One region of the Paenibacillus sp. PvP094 genome, then DNA from elsewhere that is predicted to be linked to it. Evidence: a T-box and tRNA genes for the amino acid it is inferred to sense, from the RefSeq annotation. Region 1 holds a T-box; the other regions hold tRNA genes.
The links. A T-box is a leader RNA that pairs with one kind of tRNA and senses whether it is charged. The one in region 1 lies ahead of leuS (leucine--tRNA ligase), so its partner is inferred to be a tRNA-Leu.
Positions count from the first base shown of each region.

Region 1 (7,697 bases):
ACTTGCTGAGGGGCATTCGGTACGGTTTATGATCCCTGATGCAGTTCATCAATATATTGTAAGGAGCGGTTTATATGGGGCTAAGCCGTGAAGAATTAATTAAGGCCGTTTCCGGTCAGATGCCGGAGAAGCGCTGGAAGCATACGCTTGGCGTAATGGAAAAGGCCGTCCAGTTGGCAGAGAAGTATGGGGCGGATCCTGTCAAAGCAGACCTCGCAGCCATACTGCATGACGTAGCCAAGTACTGGCCTGTATCCGAGATGGAAGCGGTCATCCGTGAAAACGGATTGAACGAAGAACTTTTACAGCATGACAAGCAGCTCTGGCACTCTGAAGTAGGTGCTTTTGTGGCACAGCGCGATTATGGTGTTGATGATCCGGAAATCATTAACGCAATCCGCTGGCATACTTCCGGGCGTGTAGGTATGAGTCTGCTCGATAAGGTCGTATGTCTTGCTGACTATATTGAACCGGGAAGAGATTTCCCAGGCGTAGATCACATTCGTGAGCAGGCAGAGCGCAGCTTGGAAGAGGGACTGATTGCCGGTTTTGATTCCACGATCAGCTTGCTGATCTCGCAGCGCCGCGTCATTTATCCGCTGACGATGTTGTCGCGGAATGATCTGATTGCACACTTATAAAATATGGAGGTTGGTTCATGACAGTATCATCGAAAGAACTTATGAATATGGCGGTAACCGCCGCTGACGATAAAAAGGCATCGAACATTGTAGCACTGGACCTGAAAGGCATCTCTCTGGTTGCAGACTATTTCGTAATCTGTCACGGTAATTCCGATACACAGGTACAGTCCATTGCAACAGAAATTCGCAAACAGGCACATGCAGCTGGCGTTAACATTAAAGGAATCGAGGGCATGGATTCCGCACGTTGGGTGCTGATGGATATGGGCGACGTGGTTGTGCATATTTTCCATCGTGATGAGCGCGAATATTACAACATTGAACGGCTATGGTCTGATGCCAAAGTGGTGGAAACGGTATGAGTTTGATCGCAGGCACGGTCGTCTCCCTGCCCGTTGATCGGGAAGTATCGCCTTTTGGCTACTTTTTGACGACAGGATCGGAAGATGTACTGCTTCACTATACGGAACTCACACGGGATGTCAAAATCGGGGAGACGCTCGAAGTCTTTTTGTTCTTTGATACAGAGGACCGTTTGGCAGCAACCATGAAAAAACCATATCTCACTCTCGGCGAAATGGCCCGACTGGTTGTGGCAGATATACACCCACGCCTTGGCTGTTTCCTTGAGATGGGACTTGGACGGCAGCTGCTGCTCCCCATCCGTGAATTGCCCGAATTGGAAGAGCTACGTCCACACGTGGGCGATGAAGTTTTTGTTATAATGGAACATGACAAGCAGGGACGTCTTCGTGCCAAATTGGCCGGGGAACGTGAGCTTGCTCCCCTGTCGTTCCACGCCCCAACATCATGGTTGAACGAATGGGTGGAAGCTACGGTGTACAAGCCCTTACAGATGGGTACTTTTGTGCTTGTAGAAGGCGGAGTACTTGGCTTCGGCGCTATCGGCATGATCCATTCATCTGAGCGCAACAGAATGCTGCGGCTGGGTGAAAAGGTGAAGTGTCGGGTAACGCTGGTTCGTGAAGACGGTCGTGTTAACCTGGCCATGTCCCCTCGCAAAGAGGTAGGCCGTAACGAAGATGCGGACAAACTTCTGGCGTTTATGAAAGAGCGCCCTATGGGCGGTATGCCTTATTCGGATGCCACTCCACCGGATATCATCAAGCAGCGCTTTGGAATCAGCAAGTCTGCTTTTAAGCGTGCCTTGGGCAAGCTGATGAAAGACGGACTGGTGACGCAGAAGGAAAACTGGACGTACTTGACGGAGTCAGCTCCCAAAGATTCAAGTGAAAACAAGTAATCGTTAACGACATATTGGAACGAAGGAAGGCAGGGCAAGGCTGGGTGAACTCCGGACGCCCCTGCTTTTTCTTTTGGAATCGGAAAATGAAATTGAAAGTGCGGTGCCTGACATGTCTTACCGTAAATTTGCTTATGTGTACGATGAATTAATGGAAGATATGCCTTATCCGGACTGGATAAGGTTTGCAAGAACAGCTTGGGAGCAGCACGGCATGCCCAAGAGCGTAGCCGAGCTTGGATGTGGAACAGGGTCCATTACGATCCCACTAGTCAACTCGGGGTTTGAAGTGACCGGCATTGATCTGTCTGCGGATATGTTATCCGTGGCGCGAAGCAAAATGGAGGGAACCCCTCAAGGTCATCGATTGTATCGTGAAGGTAGTGTCCGCTGGGTTCAGCAGGATATGCGGGATTGGAGAGTACCCGAACCGGTAGATTCAGTAATCTCCTTCTGTGACTGCATTAATTATTTGCTGGAAAAGGAAGATGTCATTCGTACGTTCCAGCGTACCTACGAGATGCTGAAGCCGGAAGGGACATTCTTGTTTGATGTACACCATCCAGACACCTTGATCCGCTATGAAGAAGAGCAGCCTTTTGTCCTGGATGAACGCTCCGTATCCTATATCTGGACCTGCGACATGGATCGTGAACGTTGTGAGATTGAGCATCATCTCAGCATTTTCTCCCGGGTGGATGACGGCGGCAAGGACATGTACCAGCGGTTCGAAGAGGTTCACATTCAGCGTGCATACGATCCGGACTGGATGAAGCTGGAACTGACCAAAGCTGGATTCAGGAATGTCCGTGTATATGCTGATTTCACATGGAAAGAAGCTGGAGAAGGCGCGCAGCGGCTATTTTACGTCGCGGTGAAGTAGATTGCAGATAGGGACCGTCCTTGCAACAGTGAGGGCGGTTTTTTTCTGTTTTTATGATGAAATGCATTGTCAGCAAGGGTGAAGAGAGCCATAATGGACAAGAATGGAAAACGATTACAAGATCTTAATGATTAGAATTCGTATTGATAAAAAGGTGGTGCAGAATGGAAAGTACATACAAAACCAGGCTGACTTCAGAACAGCTGAATGCAATTGCCAAGCAATATTTTAATACAGGCATCCAGGAATACAGGGAAATGATTGACGGATGGGCCAACCATGCTTATTATATCTCGCTCGGCAACGGGCAAGAGGTGGTGCTCAAAATCGCTCCTTCAAAGGTTGGTAAACCATTGCGTTGTGAGCAGGATCTCCTGATGGCAGAAGTTCAGGCACTGCGTCTCGTGGGAGAGCTTCGAGATGTACCGGTCCCCCGTGTATTGGCGTGTGATACAACATGCAGTCTTGCTCCGGCGGAGTACTTTATGATGGAATTTATGCCTGGCACGCCTTATAACAAGGTCAAGGATCAGTATAGTGCAGCAGAGCAGGCAGAGATCGAAGAGCAGCTTGGTGCATTCAATCGCCGGATCAACGAGATCAAAGGTGAAAAGTTTGGCTATTTTTCAGAAAAGAAACCAAAGTATAGCACCTGGAAGGAAGCATTTTTGAGTCTGATGGATGATCTGCTCACCGACGGAAGAGAGGCTGGTGTAAAACTTCCTATGGATTATGATGAGCTTGCCCAATTGATAAGAGAAAAATCGGATGTGCTGAGTGATGTCAACGAGCCGGTACTCATTCACTGGGATCTGTGGGATGGCAATGTGTTTGTGGAACAGGGGCAGATTACAGCCATTATTGATTTTGAGCGTTGCCTTTGGGCGGATCCCCTGATGGAGCACTACTTCAGTCATTTTAATTATACACCAGGGTTTGTAAAGGGTTATGGTAGGGTCATCACAACGGAGAGTGAACGAAAACGGAGAAGCTTGTACGATCTGTATTTTGATCTGATCCTGTGGATTGAATGCGAATATCGACAATATGATAACAAGGAACACATTCAGTGGGCAATTAATAACTTGGAAGAAGGAATCGAGCGATTTCGTTTGTCCTAGGCCGAATGGGGAAGAGCAGCAATATCTATAGTCAAAAAACCAAGCAATATTGACTTTAGTCTTGCTTTTTTATATAATGGTCCCGATATTGTATACATATTTCGATGATAAGGAACAGTAGTGGGTCCTGTACATGACAGAGAGTCGGCGGTTGGTGCAAGCCGATTGACAGTATTTCACGAACTCGCCTTGGAGAAATGCGGTGATTACACCATCCTGTGCTTGAATGTTTGGCATTTCGTTCAGGAATGGAAATCCGCATCGGTTAACCGCCGTTACAGGTCCAAAGGGAGTGGATGACGAAGCACGTTCGTCCGCTAACTAGGGTGGTACCACGGGAATTCAACCTCTCGTCCCTAGCGCTGCAAACGCTATGGATGCTGAGGTTTTTTTGTTGCAATAAAAGTGAATAACCAAGAGGAGGAACAATAGATGAGTGAAAATCACCAGCCGAAGCACGGCTATCAGCCGCAGGTTATGGAGAAAAGTTGGCAGCAGTATTGGGATGAGAACAAAACGTTTAAAACAGGTGAAGACCCGGGTAAACCGAAGTTTTATGCACTCGATATGTTCCCCTATCCATCCGGTTCAGGTCTGCACGTAGGTCACCCGGAAGGGTATACGGCAACAGACATTGTTTCCCGTTTCAAACGTATGCGTGGTTATAATGTGCTGCATCCGATGGGCTGGGATGCTTTCGGCTTGCCTGCTGAGCAGCACGCTCTGGACACGGGCGAGCACCCGCGGGAAATTACATTCCGTAACATCGACAATTTCCGTCGTCAAATCAAGTCCCTTGGTTTCTCGTACGACTGGGATCGTGAGATCAGCACAACAGACCCTGAATACTATAAATGGACACAATGGATCTTCATCCAGCTGTATAAAAAAGGCCTGGCATATGTAGATGAAGTGCCGGTTAACTGGTGTGAAGCGCTGGGTACGGTACTGGCTAACGAAGAGGTTATCGATGGCAAAAGTGAGCGCGGTGGTCATCCGGTTGTGCGCAAACCGATGCGCCAATGGGTACTGAAAATTACGGAATATGCTGAGCGCTTGCTGGAAGATCTGGAAGAGCTGGATTGGTCTGAGAGCATCAAGGATATGCAGCGCAACTGGATTGGCAAATCCACAGGTGCAGAAGTTGTATTTGCCATTGAGGGCAGTGAAGAAGTTATTAAAGTGTTTACAACACGTGCGGATACCCTGTTCGGTGCAAGCTTCGCCGTTCTTGCACCTGAGCATGAATTGGTCGATGCAATTACGACAGCGGAACAGCGTGAAGCCATTAAGGCTTACCAGGAGCAGGCCGCTCGCAAGAGTGATCTGGAACGTACGGATTTGGCCAAAGAAAAAACAGGCGTATTCACTGGTGCCTACGCGATCAATCCGGTTAATGGTGCAAAACTGCCTATCTGGATTGCGGATTATGTGCTTGCAGGATACGGTACAGGAGCGGTTATGGCAGTTCCAGGTCATGATGGTCGGGACTGGGAATTTGCGAAGCAGTTCGGTCTGGACATCATTGAAGTTATCCAGGGTGGGGACGTAACACAAGAGGCGTATGCCGGCGACGGACCGCATGTGAACTCCGACTTCCTGAACGGGCTGAATAACGAAGAAGCGATTGCGAAAATGATCGCATGGTTGGAAGAAAATGGTAAGGGGCAAGGGAAAACAACTTATCGCCTGCGCGATTGGTTGTTCAGTCGTCAGCGTTACTGGGGTGAGCCGATTCCAATTCTGCACCTGGAAGATGGAACGATGAAGACGGTACCGGAAGATCAACTTCCTTTGCTGCTGCCGGATATCGACCAGATCAAACCTTCAGGTACTGGGGAATCTCCACTGGCGAACGTAACGGATTGGGTAAATACGGTGGACCCAGAAACGGGAATGAAAGCCCGCCGCGAGACCAATACGATGCCACAATGGGCGGGAAGCTGCTGGTACTATCTGCGCTTTATCGATCCACACAACGACAAAGAGCTGATCTCCCAGGAGAAACAGCAGCAGTGGTTGCCGGTTGACCTGTATATCGGGGGAGCCGAGCATGCCGTGCTTCACCTGCTGTATGCTCGTTTCTGGCACAAAGTGTTGTATGATCTGGGCGTGGTGAATACCAAGGAGCCATTCCACAAACTGGTGAACCAGGGTATGATTCTGGGAACCAATAACGAGAAAATGAGTAAATCCCGTGGTAATGTCATTAATCCGGATGAAATTGTGAATGAATTCGGAGCCGATACATTGCGTCTCTATGAGATGTTTATGGGACCACTGGAAGCTACCAAACCGTGGAATGCTAACGGGGTAGAGGGCATGTACCGCTTCCTGTCACGCGTATGGCGTCTCTTCATCAACGAGGATACTGGAGCAATCAATGACAAGATCACTGTGGATGGCGGAACGGAAGAATTCAAACGCACAGCTCACAAAACGATCAAAAAAGTTACGGATGATCTGGAACATCTGCGTTTCAACACAGCGATCAGCCAGTTGATGATCTTCATCAACGATGCTTACAAAGCTGATACATTGCCACGTGAAGCGATGGAAAACTTCGTACAGCTCTTGTCCCCACTGGCACCGCACATGGCGGAAGAATTGTGGAGCCGTCTTGGACACGAAGGAGGCATCTCCTACGTAGCTTGGCCGGAGTATGATGAATCCATGACAGTAGATGCTGAAGTGGAGATTGTTGTACAGGTCAACGGCAAAATCGTAACCCGTGCAACGATTGCCAAAGATCTCGATGCACAGGGCATGCAAGACTTTACAATGGAACTGGCGCCTGTCAAACAGGCTCTGGAAGGCAAGACCATTCGCAAGGTCATTGCCGTTCCAGGCAAACTTGTTAATATTGTTGCCGGTTAATTTCACCGGCTCTAAATACTTCATCCAGCTTTAACAAGTCTTCTTCATACTTGTCGTGGGTTGTATGGATAAGGCTGTCAAAAACACCGTCCAGACTGTTTTTCATTAAAGCAAGTGCCTGGGCGGTAATGCCACCGGGAACGGCAACGCGAGCCTGGAGCTCTTGGGGTGTATATCCTCCTTCCGTCAGCAGCTTGCCTGTTCCGAGGAGCATTTCACCTGCAAGAGCGCAGGCGTCTGCGCGTTTGATCCCTGTTAGTTTGACGGCACTCTCGATCCATTGTTCCAGAAAGAAGGATATGAATGCAGGTCCGCAGCTGGAAAAGTCGGATGTGATCCGCGTGCAGGCTTCATCGACTTGGTAAGGTCTGCTGAAGTGACTGAGAAGTCCCTCCAGAACGGATCGGTCTTCAGGGGTCATGCGTTCGCCATGAATGCACAGGGATGCTCCGCTGCCGACCTGGTGTGTAACGCTGGGGATGATCTTGGAGACTTTGCAAGGAAGTGAAGATTCCAGATGGCGCAGCTGCACGGGACTCGTAATCGAGACGATGATATGATTGGAATTTACAACAGGCAGAATGTCGTCAATAACATGCTTGAATTCGAGTGGTTTCACGCATAGAAATATGATGTTGCTTCGGATGACAGTTTCCCGATTGCTCTGTGATTCATGCAGACCGGGATAACGGAGGGATAACTGACGCACTTTGGAAGGGGTCCGATTGCTTGCGGCGATCTGCCGGGGCTCAAGTGCTCCGGATTGAATCAAGGCATAGATCAGCAGGCTTCCCATGCTGCCGGTTCCGATAAATCCAACCTTCATTGTTTCAGGCCTCCTTTCATGCTTTACGGTACTGGCGCAGTTCGTTCCTTCTAGTCTATGCACCAGGACTTGTATGACATGA
Region 1 covers NZ_JBEPOM010000001.1:3,835,754-3,843,450, forward strand. Annotated here, with positions in the region: gene ABIC22_RS17630 (nicotinate-nucleotide adenylyltransferase) at 1-91, shown strand, start outside; gene yqeK (bis(5'-nucleosyl)-tetraphosphatase (symmetrical) YqeK) at 75-641, shown strand; gene rsfS (ribosome silencing factor) at 659-1,006, shown strand; gene ABIC22_RS17645 (CvfB family protein) at 1,003-1,908, shown strand; gene ABIC22_RS17650 (class I SAM-dependent DNA methyltransferase) at 2,021-2,791, shown strand; gene ABIC22_RS17655 (phosphotransferase family protein) at 2,956-3,912, shown strand; T-box leader at 4,008-4,273, shown strand; gene leuS (leucine--tRNA ligase) at 4,345-6,789, shown strand; gene comER (late competence protein ComER) at 6,770-7,615, opposite strand.

Region 2 (7,697 bases), 170 kb from region 1:
TTGTACTGTTTCGCATCAGCACTCGCACCTACGCTTGCACTGATTCCGCCTGAATGGATATGGATTTCATTGGATAACTCGTTGAACGAGAAATTTTTCGTATCCACATAACCGAGTACACTTTTCAGCAGACCGGCATAAGGCAGCAGATGCTGCGGTATCTCTTTGACATCAAATAAAAGCTTCAGATAACCAATCCCGTTGGTGTATAGATTGTGATGCAGGATCGTTGTGCCCTCTACCGTCTTCAGGGTTTGGTAGAGGGTGGATGCTTTGGGTTCAATATCTTCAATCGACAAGGTTGGGATAACCTGCTGTTGTTCTTTGGTCGAAGGCTCATTTTGATAATCCGCAAGCTCTTTCGTTTTTTGCACCAACTCTGCGATTTCGGTCTCATTCAGACTGGACTGATAAGATTTCAACCGGGTACGCAGCGCCTCTTCCTTCCGCTGATTCAGCCCTTTATCCGGAGTCACGGCAACAAATGAGGTATGTGTATTTTGCAGCAAATACTGCTCAATCAACTGCTCGAAGTATCCTTCATTCATTTTGGTTCGCAGCGTTGCAAATACGTCATTGGCCTCCAGGTGTGCAAATGGCGCCTGATCATCATAGAGCCAGCTCTGAAGCGTGTAGAAGCCATAGATGAGCCCTTTCGGCATTCTTCCAAAATCAGCTTCACGATGGTTGAATTCATAGGAGTTAATGCCCGCAAGCAGCGCCTTGGGATCAATTCCTTCCTTCACCACACGCTGAAGCACTTCCTGCACTGTATCCAAGAATACCTGCTTGCTCTCCAGGTTACTCTTCTTCAAACCGATGGTCAGCACAGGCTGATACAAGCTGTCGTCATACGAGCCATAGACTTCTTTGGCAATCCCCTTATCCAGCAGTGCCTGCTTCAGAACAGCTCCTGGCGCACTCAGAAGGGCATACTGCAAAATTTGAAAGGCAATGTTCAGTTCCTGATCCAGCGTGGTTCCAATGACGGCATTATACGTCAAAAAGCTGTTATCCACTTCCGACTCGGTACTTCCCGCGGAATAGGTTTTGACCACATCAACCCGCTCGCTGAAGGCTTCCTGTACCCCAATCTCCGAGTCCGTCTCGATACGATCGTACTGGTTCAGGTAGGTTTCATCCAGCCATTTCAGCTTCTCTTCCATATCCATATCACCGTACAGGTATATGTAGCTGTTCGAAGGATGATAGTATTTCGTGTGGAAATCGAGCAAGCCCTGGTAGGTCAGATCCGTGATCTCATCCGGAATGCCTCCAGACTCGCAGGAATAGGTTGTATCCGGGAAAAGTGAATTCAGGACGGCTCTGCGTACAACACGCTCCGGTGAGGAAAATGCCCCCTTCATCTCGTTGTACACCACACCGTTATATGTCAATTCATCCTCAGGCGAGGCCAGATTGTAGTTCCAGCCCTCTTGCAGGAATATTTTCTCGTTCTCATAAATGTTGGTGTTCAGTACCGCATCCAGATAAATATCCATCAAGTTGTGGAAGTCATGATCATTGCGGCTGGCGATCGGGTAGATCGTTTTGTCAGGGTACGTCATTGCATTCAGGAAGGTATTCAGTGAACCCTTCAACAGCTCCACGAAGGAGTCCTTTGCAGGAAACTTCTTGGACCCGCACAGTACGGAATGCTCCAAAATATGAGGCACACCCGTATTGTCACTCGGAGGTGTTCTAAACCCGATACTGAATACTTTATTGTCATCCTCGTTGGATAAAACGACAATTCTGGCACCTGACTTTTTGTGTTCAAGCAGGTAACCATCTGATTTCAGTTCCTCCATCCTGCGTTCCTGTAAAACCTGGTAAGACTGAAGTTGTTTCAACATATGCTGATCCTCCATCAAAAGAAATTTATTTTGCTTCCTTGAGTTCCGCAAGATAAAGGTAATTTATGCCTATGGATAGTATACACCATCGTTTCATGTCTTCCTAACTTACAGCCTGAGGCAACTAGACGTCTCCTGATATGTATTATGTACAATTTCGGTTTATGAACCCGAAAGGCCCGGAAATTCAATTCCATAGGCTCAAAAAGGGTATAAAAAAAGATCGCATCGACAGCTTGTTCAACAAGCGTCATGCGATCTTCTTAATAAGGATGCCGAGGACCGGGATCGAACCGGTACGGTAGTCACCTACCGCAGGATTTTAAGTCCTGTGCGTCTGCCAATTCCGCCACCCCGGCATATGTATGTATTACTTTATTACTTGAGGCGACAAGAAATATCTTATCATAGGACTGAACATTATGCAACATATAATTTATTTTTTTTAAAATACAACTACCATAAAAAAGTGAAAAGGCACTACCAGCGTCAGCTGGCAGTGCCTAGAAAGTCCGAGTTGCGGTCCCGGACTTTCTATAAACCATCTATATTAAGGGAGGTGTGAGATCATAATACCGCCCCAACATTAAAGAAACCTAAAATCAGGCTTAAATTAAACTAAAAAGTTGCAAGAATCCTGTTCTACGCATCTTCCCCCTTCACAATCGGTGCAATGTGGGCAGCATCTTCCTCCCTGCATTCCACCACGATAAGGAAGTGATCCTGAAGAAGCCACTGCTCATAATACTGAGCATCCTCTTCAGCAATGCCGGCTTCTGCCAAAGTAAGAACGAGATCATCCGTTTCTCCTCCAATTTCATTGCCAGCCAGTCGGCGAACCGCTTTGCCCGCAGAGATCGTCTGGTCCATGCGTTTTCCCAATGCTGCGAGTACACCCTTGAAGACGCCGAATGCACCATCTGTACCAGCACCCTTCAACGGTTTGTCCAGACCTGCTTTTTCGCTGATCAAATCAAGATCCAAATGCTCCTTCGCCACAACCCCCATCGCTTCCGCTTCCAATCCTGCTTCCTTGAGCTTGTTAAGCATGATAATCGCTTCGTTCTCCGTTTGAACTAGCCCAACCAATAATTGTGTCATTCTGTTCCCTCCCTAATAGGACATGTAATAAACGTAACGTTAATCCGTCTTGGATCAAAGCTCTAAACAAACCATCTATTCCATAAGACAATTCACCTAAACCGGAAGGATTTATTTCTTTTCTGGAAATCCATACCTAGTTCTGATAGACTAGATAAAGAAGCCAAATTAACCATTGAAATTATTGACATATTAAGCAACCATCTCATAACCAGGAGCAATGTCTTATGAAAAAAGAGGTAGAAATTGCCATTCGTCGTAATCAACAAATTGTAGTTCGCAACACCAGCGGTCAAACGGTGACCGGATTTCCCGAGCGTTCTGCTGACTCATCCATTCTTACCCTTCGTACGGTCCAGGGAAACCTTTGGATTCCTTTTGATGAGGTTGAGCAGGTTACCCGCATACTGAGTATCCGTTCCCATCATATGAAGGGCCTGCAGTTGAGTATTGCAGATCTGTAGCTCTATCGCTGATTAACCCAAAAACCAGACCCTCACGGGTCTGGTTTTGCTTTGGTATATGTTGGGCTTAATAAAATCTCAAGCTACTTTACAACAAACTTCACCCGTGTTCCATCCGGATATGTACTCAGCTGATTACCAACCCATGAACCCGCTCCGCGGTTGTCCTTGGGCGTAATGTACTCGATATCTGCATTTGACCCGCCTTCAGCACACATGGCCATGGGCCACTCATCCCGATCCTTCCCTTTCTTCACGGGTACACCCTTGAGTGACAGGTCGCGATTGGCGTCTGCGCCCTCACGATCAATCGTGCATACATCCGAGTGCCCTGCCTTGATGGCGTCCTTGATATGCTTCGCCGTCTCCGGATACCGATCTGAGGGAAAGGTGATGGTGTGATCCACGCCCTGACTGCTCCCATTAAACGGGGATGGCAGATCCAGCGGCAATTCTCCCTCGAACCAGGCAAAGACAGCCAAAACCACCAGCGTTACCAGCGTAATAAACGATTTCTTAAGATTGCTCCAACCTTTGTTTTTCTTCTTCCTTGTGCGCTTCCTCTTCATGCTGTCTCCCCCGTTCCCTCTTGCATTATATCAGAACGTTCGTTCGTGAAACAATACCAAAAAGACAGTCCGCATTACCCCGAACTGTCTTATTTCCGTTTATTCTTATTAACCGCTTGTTAGCCTACATGTGGGATAACCTGCTGCCGTAACAGCGGTAGTGTTACATGGAAATGCGTTCCCTGCCCTGGTACACTCTCTACAGCAATGTCCCCCTGCATCAATTCAAGCAGTTCCTTACAGATGGTCAATCCCAATCCACTGCCACCAAATCTGCGGGCATGAGATACATCCGTCTGGGTGAACGCCTCAAATAATTGATGTAGCTTCTCTTCAGGAATGCCAATTCCTGTATCACTTACGGTGAACAGCAAGGTAGTGGAGTCCCCGTGTTGTTCCTTCACATCAAGCTGCAGTAACACTTCACCTTGCTCCGTGAACTTAATCGCATTGCTCAGCAGGTTATCCAGTACTTGACGTAAACGCAACGGATCCCCGACCAAAACGTCCGGTACCTGCATGTCGGCCTGACAGCGCAATTGAACCTTCTTCTGTTTAGCCGCAGGCTCGTGCGTTCTAACGATCTGTTGAATGAGCTTAAGGGGCTGAAATTCGATCTGTTCAACTTCCATCTTGCCGCGCCCCAGCTTCGCCATGTCGAGACTGTTATTCACAATATTGAGCAGGGCTTCACCGGACTGACGGGCGAGGTCCAAATATTCTTTTTGCTCCTCACTGATTTCACCCATGCTCGTTAACTCGATCATGCCCATAATCCCATTGAGAGGGGTGCGCAGTTCATGATTTAATTTTCCGATAAACTCCAGGTGTCCCCTGCTGTTCATCTCCGCCATCCTGGCCGCCCTGCGAAGCTGCTCTTCGGCATATTTCCGTTCAGAAATATCATATTGTATGCCAACAAAGAAGAGACACTGTCCCTCATCATCAAATATGGGATCAATGTTCAATTCGTTCCAGAATTGTTGACCACTTTTGGTATAGTTTAAAATATCAATTTTAATGGACTCCTGCCGATTAAGAGCTTTACGAATTTTGCTTACAGTCTCAGGATTCGTGTCCCTGCCCTGAAGGAATCGGCAGTTCTGTCCAACGACTTCTTCAAAGGTATAGCCTGTCAGAGCAGTGAACTGTTCATTGACATATATCAATGGTTGCTCTGGTGAAGTTGCATCGACCACAGTTACGGAAGATTTAAGCTTGGATATTAAAAACTCCCACTGAATGGGTATGGAGTGCTTATTTTGGATGCTCATGCTTCCCCTCCTGTTTTCTTGTGGTCCGTTGCATCAAATGAATATATAATTAGAATGATAACAATTGGGTCTTGGATCAACCGAAATCAATATATTTAATTGTAACACAGTTATTCAAATGATGTGGTTTGTGGGTAAAATACGCTTAACTCACACCAATCCGTCAGGAGGAACACATCATGAAATTTCTGTTGATTGTTATTATTGTTATTCTGGTATTGTACTTCTTCACTAGACGCAGACGTCGTTAATTTCGATTCGGGTCATGCAAACAAGGAAGGAAGATTGGGCATGAGAACCCTCTTTTTTATTTTCATGACACTTTGCATTATCAATCTCTGTTTTCCCAAATTCGGATGGTATCTCCGTTATGGATGGATTTCCAAGGGAGAGTCCGAACCCAGTAAGCCTTATATGACGTTCACCCGAATGACCAGTTTGGTTATGCTGATTATTGCTTTTACACTTGCAGCAGCCTGAAGAGCATATACTTATGAAGCAGTTGTCCACACGGATAACTGCTTTTTGAGCTATCAATGAACAGAAAATGATAATTTTATTTGTGGTGCATTGACCTCCATCCCTTTACTATTAGTATTGTTATTTCAGCGAGTACTGAATATATATGAACCTAGAAAGGGCATCTATGCATGAACATCATTTTCTACCCATACTGGGCTGCGAAGACACTCCTATCCTTTATACATGTATTATATATCATGGTTATCACTTTACTGGTCTATGGACAGACCGGATCGGTACTCTATGCCGTACTCTTTCCTTTCATTCAGATGACGGCACGAATTGTGGCAGCCTTAACCTCTCCCTGGCTTGTGGGACGTTTCGCTGTGGCCAAACTGCTTATTGGCATTCCAGTAGCTAAGACGCTTATGTTCACCGGAATTGCCACATCACTTCCTTACCTGACTTTACATATCCCGGTCTTACTGGCTGTTATCACCGTTCTTTCCTATCTGGAGGGCTGGGAGTCGCTGGTGCTTGACAACATCACCCCCCGCCTTGCTGTACAAGACGAATAGCTCGCAAAAACGAAACGCCTACTATCCTTCTCCAGCCAAACCGCAACCATTGTTGGATATGCAATAGCCGGTTTGCTTGTCAGTCAATGGGAAGCTTTACAGACATTCTGGGCAGCTGCAGCCATGTCATGGGCCAGCTTGACGCTTATGGTCGCCATCGGTTTACTCCTCGATGACACTACTGCAATGGAGGACCTCAGACATCTTGAACGCCCTTATCGAAATGTCCTCCGGGAGGGCCTGTTATTGACTGCAGCTTTCGGTGTGTCTGCCATCTTGTTTGGATGGTTTGCGGATGAGTCAGGAATTTGGCTGGTCTATCTCATGGGAGGAGCCGTGCTAATTCTTTCATCTATGTTTTCTTCCGGAATAATTCAAGCACGCCAGCCCGCTCGATCCGAGCATAGGCATTTTTGAATAAAATAAAAGACGAGCAGATCTCTGCTCGTCCCAGGCTGTTCCGAACATTGGCGGAACAGCCTAATTTTTTTGAAAACCATATGCGCTGGTCGGTTCATTATCTAATCTAACGGGTAATCGGTTAGCGGCTTGCCTTGCTTGTAATATAAAGTCGGGGAAAGGATATTGAAAAAAATATGAGCATCAGAAAGGCCTTCGTCTGCCAGAATACCATGGATGGAAGATGCAATGCGATTGTGAACTTCCTGATCACGCTGAAACATCAGGATCTCAATCGAGGCGGGAGATGGGGTGAGAGCTTGTACATCATAACGCTCTGCCTTCAGTCTTTCTCGTGGAATATTACAAATGAGAGCCATCTGCTCAGTAATCCGGGGGACAGTTTCCTCCAATTGATGACCTGTGAATCCTCTAAAGCGAATAAACGGCATTACGATCCCTTCAATCTCTAAATTTAGTCTCTTATGTGATTTTAAGCACATTGTTTTCGCTTGTCAAATGCAAGGCTCGCTGATACTTCTCTTATCCACATAGGAAAGGCCCCGCTGAGATCTCAGCAGAGCCTTGAATGATCCTTCCGTTCCGTTACCAGGTACGAATTAACACCAGAACGATTTTGTGATGATGACGAGCAGAATGAAGAGTACCAGAATTGCCGCAGTAGAAGTACACATACCGTATCCTACTCCACCAACATTGTTACAACCGTATCCAACTTGACTCATTTGATTGGCCTCCTTTGAATTTCAAGGTATGCCATAACATATGCCATATCAGCTCGATTGACCGGGCATATCCCCAATCTACTACGCCCAATCCAAATTAACTATTCCAGGCAAAATACACTGATATTCAAGTCAGCCGCCATCCAGTCCTGCCCTGTCCCCACTGACTTCAGGTCAATGATTCGGGTCCGAGTATCGTTTCTCGATTCGAGCAGAATATTGCCACTCGGAGCGATGCAGTAGGCAAT
Region 2 covers NZ_JBEPOM010000001.1:4,008,708-4,016,404, reverse strand. Annotated here, with positions in the region: gene ABIC22_RS18450 (insulinase family protein) at 1-1,856, opposite strand, end outside; tRNA gene ABIC22_RS18445 (tRNA-Leu) at 2,130-2,215, opposite strand; gene ABIC22_RS18440 (general stress protein) at 2,499-2,957, opposite strand; gene ABIC22_RS18435 (hypothetical protein) at 3,185-3,421, shown strand; gene ABIC22_RS18430 (NucA/NucB deoxyribonuclease domain-containing protein) at 3,505-3,990, opposite strand; gene ABIC22_RS18425 (sensor histidine kinase) at 4,110-5,264, opposite strand; gene ABIC22_RS18420 (DUF6199 family natural product biosynthesis protein) at 5,556-5,744, shown strand; gene ABIC22_RS18415 (MFS transporter) at 5,915-6,304, shown strand; gene ABIC22_RS18410 (DUF1904 family protein) at 6,826-7,155, opposite strand; gene ABIC22_RS18405 (sporulation protein YjcZ) at 7,324-7,449, opposite strand; gene ABIC22_RS18400 (hypothetical protein) at 7,551-7,697, opposite strand, start outside.
Region 2: it encodes a tRNA-Leu, which carries the amino acid that the T-box ahead of leuS (leucine--tRNA ligase) is inferred to sense. The anticodon was not compared.

Region 3 (7,697 bases), 3.2 Mb from region 1:
TCGGCAGGTCATTCTGCAAATCAAGGCGAAGGGCGACATTTCGGTGCTGCTCGTCGAGCAGAGCATTGATTTTGTACGTGGGGCTGCGGATTTTATCTATGTCATGGACAAGGGAGCAATTGCGCTGCAGGGATCACCGGAGGAATTGGATATGTCTCAATTTGAACACCACCTGTCCGTATAGGAGAGGTGGTTATTTTTTTGCTTTTTTTTGCTTTGCTCAGGAGCGTTTATCCAAAATGTTGGAGTACTTCGGGTATAGTCTGCGGATGCAGTCCGGACAGATGTCGTGTGTAAATTCTGCGTGGGTATGTCTCTCCAAATAACCTTCGACTGAATTCCAGACGTCCTGCTCGTCCTTAATCTGTTTGCAGACGGCGCAAATGGGAAGCAAGCCGCGTAGTGTCCGCACTTCGGATAGAGCAAGCTTCAATTGCTGTTCAATTCGCTTCTGTTCCGTAATGTCTGTATGCGAGATCAAAGCTAGTCCCATCGGAGAAGGAGGATCCGTCTGATTCAAGGGGGTAAGCTCCAGCTTGAACCATCGAAGGTCCAGGTTCGCAGACTGTACAGATATGTCATATGTATGGCAGTGAACAAAGGGATGTTGAATCTTCTCTAACTTCTGAATAATCGATGAATTCTCCGTTTCCTCTTCCTGGGCTGCCCATATCTGCAGCAGCTGAAGATAATGAAACGTTTCGCAAGAAGATCGGTGGGCGTCAGTTTTTTTATATTTCGAGAGATGCAATCGCCCGAGTCCGTTCTGCCATGCGGTATTGCAGCTGCGGATTCTCCAGTCGCGGTCGACGATGATGAGTTGATGACGTAGGGATTGAAAGGATAACCTTTCAAGGTCAGTTGTAAAGAAGCTCATGAATAGGCCCTCCTTGGCAATCAGTTAAAAGATCGGGACGGCAAGGTAATGGCGGTGTCATCGTAGTTCATCCGAAATTTGCAAAATGTCTGCCACCTGGTTTCGGAAACGGGTGGCTTTTCGTGTGCCATGGATGAGATTGGATAAACGATACGGCGGGATGTCGTGCTTCTCGCAGAACGTTTTCTGGTCCATCTGTAGCTCCGTTAAGCGGCGTTTAATGGCCCATCCGAACGGAGTCACGGGTTTCTTTTTGTTCAAAAGGGTTCACCCCTCATAGAAGTATTTCAACCCGCCTTCGGCTGTGTATAATAGAGGGAGATGCGAGCTGTTCATTACATTATATACGTATTTACGTCATGTAACAATTATAAACGATGAAAAATAGTGTATTTATATTAAATAATGACGTAATAACGTGATGTTCTATAGGCATACGTGAAAAAGCACGTCAGCAAGGAGGTTGCTGCGTGCTTTTTCGTTTGGGGAAATATGAGGGGAGCTTGGAGGCGGTAAGATTAGGCGCGATAAGCATGCAGCCCTGCGCCAAGCATGTGGAAGCTGGGGAACAACGATTTCATGGACATTGAGGTTGGCTGTGCCGGTCCATCCGCAGCGGAGGCGCTAACGGTATTCCATTCATGCTCCAGGTCTGCGGCCAGGCGAACCAGCAGTTCCTGGGTTGTTTCGTTATGCATGGGGAGGACTTTGGAAGCTTCGGTTATGCATGCATTCATGGCTGAGTGCAAGTAACCCATTACCGCTTCCTCGACGGGGATATCGAGGTAGTGGTTGATCCAGGCGTGAACAGTAGAGAGGCAGCCTACAGACTCGTATTTGGCAAGGGTGTGTTCGAGCTGGCTGAATTCTATCCAGGGGTGGAGAGCCCGGGCCAGCTTGATCAGTCTTTTGCCCATGGCAGCGGCTTGCTCCCTTTGATCAGAAGGAGTCCGCTGAACGTGAACCAACTTGTCAATGAGAGCTGTTCGCCATGTGTCATTATGATCCGTTGCGCTGTAGATACCTTTAATCGCCATGCCCTCAAGTCGAACGATACTGGGATGCAGCTGACAGCGCATGAAGGATTCCAGATCATCGGCATTTCGGATGCTGCCTTCAGCAATGTGTACATCCATACCAAATGAATGGGTAAAACCTCCGACATGAATGGAGGAATCAAGCAGTTTGACATAATCGAGCAGCTTATTCCCACGGTTCACGGTCTTTCGCCTCCTATGTTCGTGAAATGTTATGTTATATAACATTAATATTGATTTCTGAATCCTTTTATGTTTAAAATCCGAATTATATGATATATATAATCACATAAACATCCGTATTTTGTCAATGATTTCTTATTTTAAGTTTCAATTATATTATAACGTTACATAATATGATTGATAAAAGTTAGAAGTCCGAAAATTATGTTAGGTATATGATATGTTTATTGTGAAGAGCTAAAATTAAAAATGAAGATGTATAAAAGAATTGAAATTTAATGTATGCAGCAGTTAAAAGATCATGACGATAAAAACCGATATTTGGAGAAAAAACACAGGTGCAAAGTAGTTTTAATAAAAGTGCTTTACTTTTATATTGAGATCCTGTATAATCAATTTTGTTGCCGATTATTTACGACATGCGGTCGTGGTGGAATGGCAGACACGCTATCTTGAGGGGGTAGTGGGCGTATGCCCGTGGAGGTTCGAGTCCTCTCGACCGCATCATATTGTACGACAAGAAGAGGTTTTCCGAATATGGAAAACCTCTTCTTTGCGTTTGGATAAACATAAAAAAAGGCCATTCACACAGAACCGGACTTTCTGTGGTTCCATGTTGATTGTGGCCTCTCCATGTTGATCTATTTCAGCAGTTTCTCAATATCAGCCTCAATTTGGTCAGGAGTCGTTTTTGGAGCATAACGCTTCACGACCCGTCCGTTCTGATCAACAAGGAATTTGGTGAAGTTCCACTTGATGGCTTTGGATCCGAGCAGTCCCGGTGCCTCTGTTGTCAGGTGCTGGAATAGAGGGTGAGCGCTTGAACCATTAACATCAATTTTCTCAAACATAGGAAAGCTTACACCGTAATTCATCTGGCAGAACTCAGCAATATCGTCGGAAGATCCTTTTTCCTGAGCGAATTGGTTACTTGGGAAGCCCAGTACTTCAAACTGCCGGTCTTTGAATTTGTTATAGAGTTCCTGTAAGCCTTCAAATTGCGGGGTCAGACCACATTTGCTCGCCGTATTTACAATTAGCAGCACCTTGTTGCGATAATCGGACATCTCGACTTCCTGGCCCCGAAGGGTATTGACTTTGTAGTCATAAACGGACATGATCAGTCGCCTCCATATCGTATAATGGGTTAATGATTTCTATAGTTATATTATATTGCTTACAATTAGATAATGCAAAACTAATTAAATAAATTCCTATGTTTACTTACAGATATCTAAAATTACAACCGTTTTTCATAAGGACGAGAATTAGCGAGATTCACAGAGATGGATGGAGAATGGATCGGTTGTAAGCGATATCATTGATATGTAATGCCTTAAATTCGTCCATTCGGTGATCTGACCGGACTTTACACTAACATGTCGCGGGTGTATGATTCATATCGTAATTTCTAATTCAATTAAACTTAACATGAACAACGAAACAAACGATAATATCGCTCTGGTCAATACATGAAACAGGAACGATGTTTTAATCGCTGAGTTTCCATTCATTCATGGGTGGGAAACGGGGGAACCAATCGGATTGGCTGTCATTGCAGCTAATCCATGGGGTGAATTTTTCGGTGCAAGCCGGAAATAGGGCGACTCTCGCGCCCGAATCCGTCAGCTAACCTCGTAAGCGTTAAAGGGAGAGGCAACAAGCCGTACGCATATTCATGGCGTTTTCGTCATGGGTTATTCAAGAAGCGTTCGGGAGGCCTTGGTCCCCCACGCTTCTTTTTTGTTGTCTTTTCACGCCAAGGGAGGAACGAATGATGGATAATGAGATGATTTTAGTAACAGCACCGAATGAAGCAGGCCGCAAGTTTATCAAGCTGTTGATGTACAAAAAAATGCCGTTTGCCGTTCTGACCAACAGTGCAGGGGAAGAACGGAAGCTCCGCAGAATCGGAGTGGAGAACGTCATTCGCATGAATACAGCTGAAGCTCAGAAGTGGTTTCTACCGCAGTCGAGCGTAGGCAACGTTTTTATCTTCGAGAATAGTTTGAACCTGACCTGTCGCTATCTGCAGATCTGCCGTTCCTGGACCTCCAAATCACTATGTGTGATTACAGAACAGAGTCACCCCAAAGGCATTTACCGAGGGATGGGAGCTGACCGCATTGTGTATTCTCTTAATGGAGAAGTGGGCTTCTTGCTTAATGGTTAATGTGATAGCTGCCGATTGATCCGGTGTAAGGTGCCTGTTATAATTGAACTTGTGGAAAAACGGAATTCTGAGGAGACTCATGCATGATGGTGGGTCTTCTTTTTTATTTGAGCATTAATGTACATTGCTGATTTAGAGATTGCGTTCATGGCTAACAAGGAGGAATAGGCGTGCCGGATGTACGGGGGTTAAAATGGTTGTTCTTTGATGTAGGAGATACGCTGGTGGACGAATGGGAGCCGGTAGATGATATTATAGGGCAGTTTGTAAAAGAAGCCTGCTTGCTTGGATATCCGGTGAAAATAGAGGAAGTGCGAGAGATATTTGCCTCCTGTTATCGAAATTATGAGCAGTGGCCCATGAGGGTAGCCATTCGAACGCTAATCAGCGATGAACGTCATAGGGAGCAGATCCAGGAGAAGTTGAAGTTCCGGAAGGAACTGGAGAAGCCCTTCGCTTCTGCTGAAGCGGTGTTGAAGGAATTGTCACACCATTATCGAATCGGGATCATCGCCAATCAGAGTCCAGGGACAGAGGGGCGCCTGGAGAGCTACGGTCTGCGGAGGTACGTGGATGTACTGGCTTGCTCGGCAGAAGAAGGCGTATCGAAGCCGGATCCGGAACTCTATGCGGTGGCTTTGAAGCAGGCGGGATGTGAACCCCAGGAAGCAGTCATGATTGGGGATCGGATTGATAACGATATCATTCCTGCCAAGAAGCTGGGGATGCGAACGATTCGGATTTTGCAGGGCTATGGACGATTTCAGCCTGAGCTTGAGGGCCAAGAGCGTGCAGACTGGACCATCGAAGCCTTGGAGCAGCTTATTCCACTGCTTGTGCCTTCTGAGGGTTAGTGGATAAAATTAAAAAAAGATGACTTTCGCGTCATTAAATAAAGGACAAGGCAAGTGCACGGCAAAGCTAAAAGGCTGATCCCTTCAAGTATATTCTTGATGAGGGATCAGCCTTTTTTTTATAAATCTATAGTAAGAGGGAAACGGTTTTAGCGCATATATAGATTAAAACAGCATGATGGTCTGGAAGATCAGATAGACGTTCAGAACCACAATTACGGCAGCGATGATCCAAGAGATGACTTTGAGCCACAGTTTGTTGGCGAATGCGCCCATGCTTTTCTTGTCACTCGTAAACATCACAAGTGGAATGACGGCAAAAGGCAGCTGCAAGGATAGAATCACCTGGCTCAAAATCAGTAGTTCTTCCGTTCCGTGTTCGCCGGCGATAGCCGTCACAATAACGGCAGGGATGATTGCAATTAATCGGGTCACGAGCCGGCGAAGCCAAGCCGGAATCCGAATGTTCAGGAAACCTTCCATGACAATCTGCCCAGACAGTGTGCCTGTAAGCGTAGAATTCTGACCTGAGGCCAGCAGAGCGACACCAAACAGAATACTTGCAATGGTTGTGCCCAGCAGAGGTGTAAGCAAGTGATAAGCATCTGCAATCTCAGCGACCTGCGTCATGCCTGCACTGTGAAATACAGCGGCTGACACAATGAGTATGGCGGCGTTGATAAACAGGGCCAGGGTCAAAGCGATCGTTGAATCCATGGTGGAGTAACGGATTGCTTCTCTTTTCCCCTGAGTTGTCTGTTCGATCTGCCGGGTCTGCACGATGGACGAATGCAAGTATAGATTGTGCGGCATAACCGTTGCTCCAATGATTCCGATGGCAATATATAGCATCGCAGGATTCTGTAGTATCTCGGCACTTGGTACAAAGCCTGTGAGTACCCCGCCCATGTCCGGTTTGGCAAGAAACAGGTCAATCCCGAAGCAGAGGGCGATGGTTGCCATCAGCACGATGACTAGTGTTTCCAGAGCGCGGAAGCCTTTATTTTGCAGCAAAAGGATAATCAGAACATCCACAGCCGTAATAATGACGCCGTATAACATCGGGATGTTGAACAGAAGCTTCAGTGCAATGGCTGAACCGATAACCTCAGCCAGATCTGTTGCGGCAATGGCCAGTTCGCACAGAGCCCAGAGCATAATGACAACCGGCATACTGAACCGTTCGCGGCAAGCTTGGGCCAGATCCCGTCCAGTTACAATACCAAGCTTGCCTGCAAGTGACTGTAATACGACGGCCATCAGGTTTGAGATTAAAATAACGGATAATAGCGTGTAACCGAACTGGGAACCTCCGGCAATATCTGTTGCCCAGTTACCCGGGTCCATATAGCCGACAGCGACCAGATAACCTGGGCCGACAAAGGCGAGGAATTTTTTCCACCAGGCGGCGTTCTTCGGAACCTTCATGGAGCCGTGTGCTTCCCCGAGGGAGGGAGCCATGCCTGCTGCGGCTAATTGCTCAGCCGAAGGAGAGCTGAATGGATTTTTTTTACTCATAAATGTTCACCTGACTTTTTATAATAATCGTATTGATGCTCCGTATGATGAAGACCTGGGTTATTCACTTTTATATGTCTGAAAATATATGTTGTTACTTACATTGTACTCATTCAATAATTTTTGTCTAGTGCAACTTTTATGTAGATGGACAAAATGAGTGGAGAGGGATCAGGCCCTTAGTGTATTACCCAAATTCAGAAAATTTACCTTTATATCATAAATGGCGTTATGCGGATGGCGGGATGATGCATGAAAATGACAAAGATGCAAAAGCTGATTAAGTAACCCAAATCCGTTTCAAATTAAGCCAGAAGTTTAAATTGAATTGTAGGCAGCAAAAATATTGATGTAAAAGGAGAGATTCTAATGGAAGCTTTATATACAGCAACTGCGACAGTCAAAGGTGGACGTACAGGTTCGGTAACTTCATCGGATGGAGTCCTTAAACATGATCTGAAAATGCCAAAAGAGCTGGGTGGATCCGGCGGTGAAGGTACGAACCCTGAGCAGCTCTTTGCAGCAGGATACGGTGCATGTTACGAAAGTGCTCTTGCCAACGTGGCACGTAAAGCCGGCGTTAAACTGGAAGATGTGACTGTAACGAGTAATGTATCCATTGGAAAAGACCCTGCGGATGACGGATTCCAGTTGTCGGTCCGGCTGGATGTAAGCATGCCGGGTGTGGATCATAGTCAGGCCGAGGATCTGGCTCGCAAAGCTCATGATTTTTGCCCTTATTCCAAAGCGACTCGCGGGAATATTGATGTCGTACTGAACGTGGTATAAACCGAATCTCGCTGAAGTAAAGGGAGAAATAAATGAAGCAGGCTATCCTGGATACCTGTTGTTTGGTACAAGCCCTGCTGGCTAACGGCAGGGTTTTGTATTTAAAATCATAAGACATGCAGGAGATTGCAGGTCAAATCGCGTACTCTTTTACATAATTATACTCTTGCTTCATGCCAGGCATCTGAAAAAGGGGGAATGCAAATGAGTATTGAAGAGATGATTGAGCGAAGGTTTGTATGTACGAAATGCCGGGGAACGGATTG
Region 3 covers NZ_JBEPOM010000001.1:613,048-620,744, reverse strand. Annotated here, with positions in the region: gene urtE (urea ABC transporter ATP-binding subunit UrtE) at 1-184, shown strand, start outside; gene ABIC22_RS03090 (nitrogen regulation protein NR(II)) at 221-877, opposite strand; gene ABIC22_RS03085 (Rha family transcriptional regulator) at 935-1,138, opposite strand; gene ABIC22_RS03080 (urease accessory protein UreF) at 1,396-2,097, opposite strand; tRNA gene ABIC22_RS03075 (tRNA-Leu) at 2,519-2,601, shown strand; gene ABIC22_RS03070 (glutathione peroxidase) at 2,739-3,215, opposite strand; cyclic di-AMP (ydaO/yuaA leader) riboswitch at 3,584-3,756, shown strand; gene ABIC22_RS03065 (hypothetical protein) at 3,872-4,270, shown strand; gene ABIC22_RS03060 (HAD family hydrolase) at 4,441-5,124, shown strand; gene ABIC22_RS03055 (Nramp family divalent metal transporter) at 5,290-6,585, opposite strand; gene ABIC22_RS03050 (organic hydroperoxide resistance protein) at 7,012-7,431, shown strand; gene ABIC22_RS03045 (zinc ribbon domain-containing protein) at 7,636-7,697, shown strand, end outside.
Region 3: it encodes a tRNA-Leu, which carries the amino acid that the T-box ahead of leuS (leucine--tRNA ligase) is inferred to sense. The anticodon was not compared.

Region 4 (7,697 bases), 2.7 Mb from region 1:
GCACCTGGCACTTGAAAGTACCCCGGTTCTTATTGTAGTATTTGGTTAAAAAAATCGGAGGAAATATGCCTAATCAACCAGAACAACATTCCATCCAGGCGTGGTCTCTGATCAACCGTAAATACTTGGGAAAAGGCGTCCGTGTTAAACGATTCCGTAAACCGACACGCTGTCAAATCCGAAACCGCGTTCTTCTAGCCGTGCTGATGGCCAATGATATCAAGTTGTCCCAGCTTGCCGAAGATCTATCCATCTCATCACGCAGCGTGAGCGCGTGGGTGTATGAGGGGCGGATACCCGGCAGTACCAATTTGGACAAAGCGTGCCAATTGCTAGGCTACCCGCGTCACATTCTCTTCAATGAAGAAGTGGTACGCAAAAGCCCGGTCATTTGTCAGCCCGAGCCTTCCCGTTTCATGAAGCGTACGGTGACCCGATCTCCGGTTAGCAACCGTATTCTGACAGGCTTGTGTATGGTCCATGATCTGTCGGTGACAGATGTCAGCCACTGGATCGGGGTTCATCCCGGCACTTTCCGCAAATGGCTGCATCAGGGAACGCTGCCTTCTGCCGCGTTTCAGGAACAAGCGGAACAATTTTTCCGCATCCCGAAAACCATCTTGTTCGCAGATGTCATCCTGAAAGACCGTCGCAACAACTAAATAAGCGAACAGACAAAAGGCTCTGTTCTTCCCACACGGGAAGACAGAGCCTTTTTAAATGGAGCATGCCTCTTGATATACCCGTGACGTGGATACACTTCACTTTGCTCCAATAACTTGTTCGAACTTATAATAAACCATTGTCATATTTGTACGTACAAATAAGACCGAAACACAGAGCCATTCCGATAATTTTTTTCCGATGTACAGGTTGGTTTTATTTTAAACTACGTTCAGAGATTCATTGATATATTTGAGTCCGGTATATCGCTCTCTAAGTGTATGTGCCGTTGCAAATGCATGTTCTACCATATCCGGTGTAACCCCAAGCTGATCTGTTGTGGTCGGACCCCCAACCTGCTCAAGCCATGCCGTAAGCTGTGACGCATCAGGTAAAGTAGCATACACATCAAAAACAGGTTCTCGGGACAGACTCGCAAGTTCCTTGTAGCGTTCTGTCAGAAGCACGCAAGCTACGCCGACTTTGGCTCCATGCAGAACAGGTTTCCGGCCCGCTACCATCAATTCCATCTCCCAACGATGAGAAATGTGATGCTCACCCCCGGATGCAGGACGGGAATGATCAATAATTAGCATGGAGGCACCGGAAATGATTAACGCATCCATCAATGCGGTTATACCCTCAGCTCTTCCTTCGGCGATGGCTTGTACATTTTCGATGCAGGCCGTCAGCGCTTCTTCCGTCATCCGATAAGCAACCGGGCAGAATGGCTCCCCGCCCAAATCACGCGACACAATCCAATCTGCCAGAGACGTATATTTCCCTAACATATCACCGAATCCCGCCGCCGTCATTGCTTGGGGAGCCTGCTGGGTAATGTCAATATCCGCAAAAATCGCTTCGGGCGGTACAGCCTGAAACGTCTGCTTGATGCCGCTTACAATGAGCGGCGCTCCTGCTGAAGTGAAGCCATCAACCGATGCCGCTGTTGGGACAGACAGAAATGGCTTGTTCATTTTGGCACAGACAAATCGCACCAGATCATGTATGGTCCCCGATCCCACTGCGATGATGGCCTGAGTCATTTGTTTTACACCAAGCAGTACCTGCACAATCGCAGCCTCATCGGCAATGATATCCCCCGCACTGTTCTCCGGCATCTGGAATTCATCCGCCATGAGGCCCGCATCCCGCAGGCTTTTTACCACCTCATAACCCGCCACCGGACCTGTCTGGCCATCATATACCACAGTAACCTGGTTATAGCCCTGTTCCAACAGGTACCCCGGTAATCTACGAATTGCACCATGCTCCAAAAAGACCTGCATTTGCACCAGCCGATGATCATGTCCACAGGTACACTGCTGCGCTTCCGCATTCCAAGCGGCAATGCGTTCGTTCATATTCATGTGTTCGTAACCTCCCGTTTCTAAGTTCATGCATATTTGCACTGGAAAAGCCACACAATGAGTATAGGAAAAATTTCAATGATTTTCCTGTTCACACTTTACTTCTTGTACCCGCATTTTGCAAATGTTTTGACAAACTATTTGAAGCAGGTGATCCAATGCAGCTCGGCAAAGATACAGGCCTATCTCTCGGTTTTCTTGCAGGAACGACCCTGGGCAGCGGGATTGCGTTCTTGTTCCAATTTCAGGCGTATGAAGTGGTCGGCAGCGTTTCCTTTTTCGGCATCATTGGTGCCTTGTCCGGACTATGGACAGCGATTTTCTTACGCCAGCGCCAGCGTCAACACTAACAACCGAACCAAGAGGACACATAACCAAAGCCTGTTTCAGGGCATTTCAATTCGTAGAAAAATAAAAAAAGGTTCGAGAGATTGCAAAAGCAATCTTCGAACCTTTTTTCTTCGATGCGGTCGAGAGGACTCGAACCTCCACGGGGGGTTAGCCCACACGGACCTGAACCGTGCGCGTCTGCCAATTCCGCCACGACCGCATAATATGTATCTTTTCATCCTTGATGAAAAGCATCCGGTTAATCCATCTCTCGTTTCACCGTAATTAAGAGTATACAGGCTCTGGAAGAAGAATGCAATACTTTTTTATGAACTGAAATTGATAGGACATATGTCCTTTTATAGAAATTAAAAACCTCCTATCGTAAACATCACCAACTGCCCTCAAGGACAAACAACCTATGGATAGAGAGGAATATGAGCAAACCTATGAACATGACACCTGAAATTATTGAAGAAGGAAAACGACATATTCATTGGACAGAAATGCATATGCCCCTCCTCGCTGCACTAAAATCCCGATTTTCCAAAGAACGTCCCTTTGCTGGCCTTACCATTGGAATTTGTATTCACGTAGAGCCTAAGACGGCGGTTCTATGCCGAACCCTACAGGCTGGTGGAGCCAACGTTGTACTAACAGGAAGCCCAGGCACAACCAAGGATGCAGTTGCCGCTGCACTTATCGCCGAAGGCATTCCCGTGTATGGACAACGTTCAGATGAACGCCGTCAGCATATGCACAATATTCATCGCGTGCTTGAACACCAGCCGCATCTTCTCATGGATAATGGAGCCGATCTGGCTCGCACTCTCATTCAGCACTATGACCATAGTGCGCTCATTGGCGGAACAGAAGAAACCACGACAGGAGCCAATCTGCTGCGTGAAGAAACAGGGGCGGAAGTGACCTTCCCGATTATTGTCATTAATGATAGTCCTCTCAAACGCATCATGGAAAATGAACATGGCGTGGGTCAGACCATTATTGAAGGATTCATGCGCACCACGAATCTGATTCTGCCTACAAGACGCTTCGTTATCGTAGGATATGGTTCCTGTGGACGTGGGATTGCCCGATATCTGCGTAATCTAGGCAGCCAGGTTATTGTGGTTGAGACCGATCCTATCGCTGGACTCGAAGCTGCTCTGGATGGATTTCGCGTAGCTAAGCTGGAAGAAACGTTCGCTTTTGCCCAGGTTTACATCACGGTTACAGGTCGCCCGAGTGCCATCTCAATGGAACACTTTAATCAGATGAACGATGGTACGATTCTTGCCAACGCTGGACATTTCTCCTGGGAAATGGACCTGGACGGACTTCGGCAGGAAGCTGCACATACCGAACGTCTTACAACAGGTATCGAACAATTCACCCTTGCGAATGGCCGACGGCTCATGCTGCTTACCCAAGGTGAGATGCTTAATCTTGCAGGTGGAAGCGGAAATCCTGCCGAGACGATGGATCTGGGCTTGTCCCTTCAGGCTGCATCCCTGCTCTATATTGTTCAGCAGCGTCAGCATCTGGTAAATGGACCACAGCCTGTTCCTCATATCGTCAACTCGGAGATTGCAAGCCAGATGCTGTACCATTTGAGCGAGAAAGCTGTTTAGATTGACAAAAATGGTTCGATCAACAATGAAGGAGAATGGTTATGACTCAAACGAATCTTTGTTTTATCGGTGCCGGATTTCATGCAACGACCAATATCTACCCTTCTGCTGTAGAAGCAGGGGCTACCATCCAGGCCATCTCCACTCGCAGTATTGAACGTTCTCAAGCCGCTTTGCTGCGATATGGCAGCACAGGATCAGCATATGATAACGCAACTCTCATGCTGCAAAATGAAGACTGCAACAACGTTGTTGTGGTAGCTCAACCTCAGGATCAAACGTCTCTCGCCATGGAATGCATCAAGGCAGGCAAGAATGTCTATGTTGACAAACCCCTTGGCTGGACTGCCAGAGAAGCTGCAGAAATTGCAGATGCGGCCGAAAAGGCTGGCGTTGTACTAATGGTAGGATTTATGAAACGCTATGCGCCTATATATATGAAATTAAAGGAACTGATTGATGGTGGTTCGATGGGTAGAACGCGTTCATTTCAGATGAAATTTGCTGTTGACAGTACTCCATTTTGCAAGAATGAAGAACAGTTTATGAAACTCGCTGCCATCCACATGGTCGATCTGATGCGTTTCCTCTTCGGCGAAGTACAGCACGTGACGGGTACCACAGTCAAGGATGGGGAACATATTAATCAGAGCATCTCCCTGAAATTTGATAACGGTATTGTGGGCAGTGCCTACTTCGCAGGCATGAGTGCATGGTCACGCGAAAGCGAAAGCGTACTGGTTACATTCGATCATGGTTTTGCGTCAGCAGATGAAATGAATACACTTACCGTTCATCACTCTCGTACCTCAGACAGCCTCCCCTGGAAGGCTCTTGAAGAGCAGGATACGGTCTATACTCCTTCCAGCTCTCCCATGTCAGGCGCATACCGCGATCTCTACCTTCGTGGATTTGTAGGCGAGATGGCGCATTTCATGTCATGCTGCCACAATAATTCGCTTCCGCATTCAAGCGGCAAGGATAATGTCGGAACGATGGCCCTGTGTGATACCATCTTGTCTTCACTGGTCTAACAACTAAATGTTACTGTATTCCCTCAATCTTACACCAACCCGTTGTTTCGTATAACGAAACCGGGTTTTTCACTATACATTGCACCTTTTCTTTAATCCGGTATCCAGGGTTTATAATCCGAATCAGACATGGTATGCTTTGAAGACAATATACACACATTTTAGGTACGTAGTGCTTAAATTGATACTATACACATAGCTGACGGAGGTGCAGATAGATGAAAAAAATTTCAACCGAGACTTGCCCCAAACCCTATGGCTGCGCCGTAGAAGTTACACTTAGCGTTATTGGAGGAAAATGGAAAGGAGCCATCCTGTATCACTTGTTTTCGGGTTCCTTGCGATTCAATGAACTCCGAAAGTTATTTCCCGACATTACGCAGCGAATGCTCACCTTGCAATTAAGAGAATTGGAGAGCAGTGGGATTGTACACCGGGAAATCTACCCTCAAGTGCCACCCAAAGTGGAATACTCACTTACGCCATTTGGGGAAACACTCCGTCCGATCATATTCAGCATGCGGGACTGGGGAGAAACCTATACAAATGAAGTCGTCCAAGCCAAGTCACAGGAAGTATAGTGAACGCAAAAAAAGCTGATTCCTTCTCATAAGGGATCAGCTTTTTATAGTGTATTTCATAGGCGATCTTCCCGGCCTGTTTATGACCTTTCTACGGTCTGAATGGTCACGGTACGATTGCGCCCTTCTTCCTTCGCCTGATACAGAGCTGTGTCCGCGAGATGGAACAGCTCCGTCGCTGAAGATGAATGCAGCGGATATTCGGCAACCCCTGCCGATATCGTCACGGAGCGATCGATCGGCATGATACTCTCCTCAACCGTTACACGAATAAATTCAGCAATCTGATAGGCGGTTTCAGCTCTGGTATGGCGAAGCAGCACGACAAACTCCTCCCCGCCGAAGCGGGAACTCACATCCTGCGGCCGAACGGCCAACCTGATCAGACCTGCAATATGCTTCAGAACCTCGTCTCCAGCATGATGCCCGTAAGTATCGTTAATGGATTTGAAGCGGTCAATATCCAGAACAATAATCGAGAATGGCGTCTGTTCATCAATCCATTGCTGAATGACTTCTTCAAATGTTCTGCGGTTCGTCATGCCTGTCAGCACATCCGTTCTGGCATCATAGGTAAGCTGGTCCGTTTGCTTGCGAAAGTTCACCAATGCACCCAAAACCGTGCGGGTTAACAAATCGGCCTCCCTGTTCCAATGCGGTTTCATCGTTGGCAGGTCCACTTTGCCCTGATCCACTTGATTAACCAGATTGGCCAGATAGACAAATGGACTCGCCAGTTTACGCGCTACCCGAATGACAATCAGGGTCAGGAGGAGAAACGGAACGGAAGTATACAGCAATAACATGCGAATATGCTCATTTAACTGATCATACACCGTCTGAGTTGGAGATACGACCACGACGCCCCAATCGGTAGCAGGCACCTTCTGATACCCGGCAAGCGAATCTATGCCAGCCAGATTTTTATACTGCTCCTTACCGGTTTGATCATCCATCAGCTTTTGTACAATTTCATTTTTTCTGATGTCCTCACCAATTCTTTTGGTATCTGGATGAAATAAAAGCGTGCCCTTGGCATCGACAATAAAAAAATATGAACCATTGCTTGTCCTCAGCTGACTTCCAAAAGAGAGGTTCAGGATATTATTCTCCTGCAGATAGATGTTACCGCCAATAGTCCCCTTAAATTGTCCAGCTGCATCGAAGATCGGTTCACTGACAAAAACATTTCTGCGCTTCGTCCTTGGGGTCTGATAGGCTTCGGAAATATAGGGCGCCTTAAGCTCCATCGCTTTTTTGGCTGCCTCAGATGAAACATGCGCCCCGACGGATAAACCCGAATACGGCGACATGCTGCGTATCACACCCTTCTCATCCACAAGGGCTACAGAGTTAAAATAATTGCTGCTGCGTTGGATCAATTCCAGCGTCGAATCCAACTTTTCCGTATCTGAATAGTCCATCTGAGGAAAATAGTCTGCAGCATATTTCAAGCTGCTCTGCATGGACTGAAATAGCGAATCCAGTGTCTGACTCATTTGAGCTGCGCTTGAATAATTAAGAGACAAGGTATTGTCAATGAGAGACTGCTTCTGCGTTGTGTAAGACGAAATAAACATGATTGTTAAGGTCATCAGCACCGAAATGGTGACCAGCCCACTGAGCAAGGCAGGAAGGCTGATTTTTTTATAGGTTCTCGCTTTTCTTCGCCATCTGGATGCTTTTTTCTTTGCGATCATTAGTGCTTTCCCCCGGATTTTCATGAAAAGGCATATTCTCACTATTCTATACGAAAGTTGTTATGAATGTATTAATTTTGTATGAATATTTTACAGTTTCTTCAATTAAAATTGACAACTCCATGACAAGCTTTATAAATCAGGCGTCTGTCTTCTTCTCCAGAATCAAAGCTCGTCCTCGATGATGTATCCTTCCCCAGGCTCCTGTTCCACAAACCCAGCCATAGAGCGCGATTGGAAGTCAATAGGAGCATCGCTTCCCACCAGAATTCGATTCTGTATCTCATCCTGCGTTTCCGCAGGCAGTGCAAATGAACGTGTGTAATCAAACTGGTCAGCCATCGTTGCATATATCGCGTTTACAAGTCTGTCATTGCCCGCACGCCCA
Region 4 covers NZ_JBEPOM010000001.1:6,559,493-6,567,189, forward strand. Annotated here, with positions in the region: gene ABIC22_RS29555 (helix-turn-helix domain-containing protein) at 66-662, shown strand; gene ABIC22_RS29560 (sn-glycerol-1-phosphate dehydrogenase) at 885-2,033, opposite strand; gene ABIC22_RS29565 (hypothetical protein) at 2,192-2,383, shown strand; tRNA gene ABIC22_RS29570 (tRNA-Leu) at 2,499-2,583, opposite strand; gene ABIC22_RS29575 (adenosylhomocysteinase) at 2,801-3,994, shown strand; gene ABIC22_RS29580 (Gfo/Idh/MocA family protein) at 4,036-5,028, shown strand; gene ABIC22_RS29585 (winged helix-turn-helix transcriptional regulator) at 5,247-5,609, shown strand; gene ABIC22_RS29590 (sensor domain-containing diguanylate cyclase) at 5,690-7,309, opposite strand; gene ABIC22_RS29595 (spermidine synthase) at 7,475-7,697, opposite strand, start outside.
Region 4: it encodes a tRNA-Leu, which carries the amino acid that the T-box ahead of leuS (leucine--tRNA ligase) is inferred to sense. The anticodon was not compared.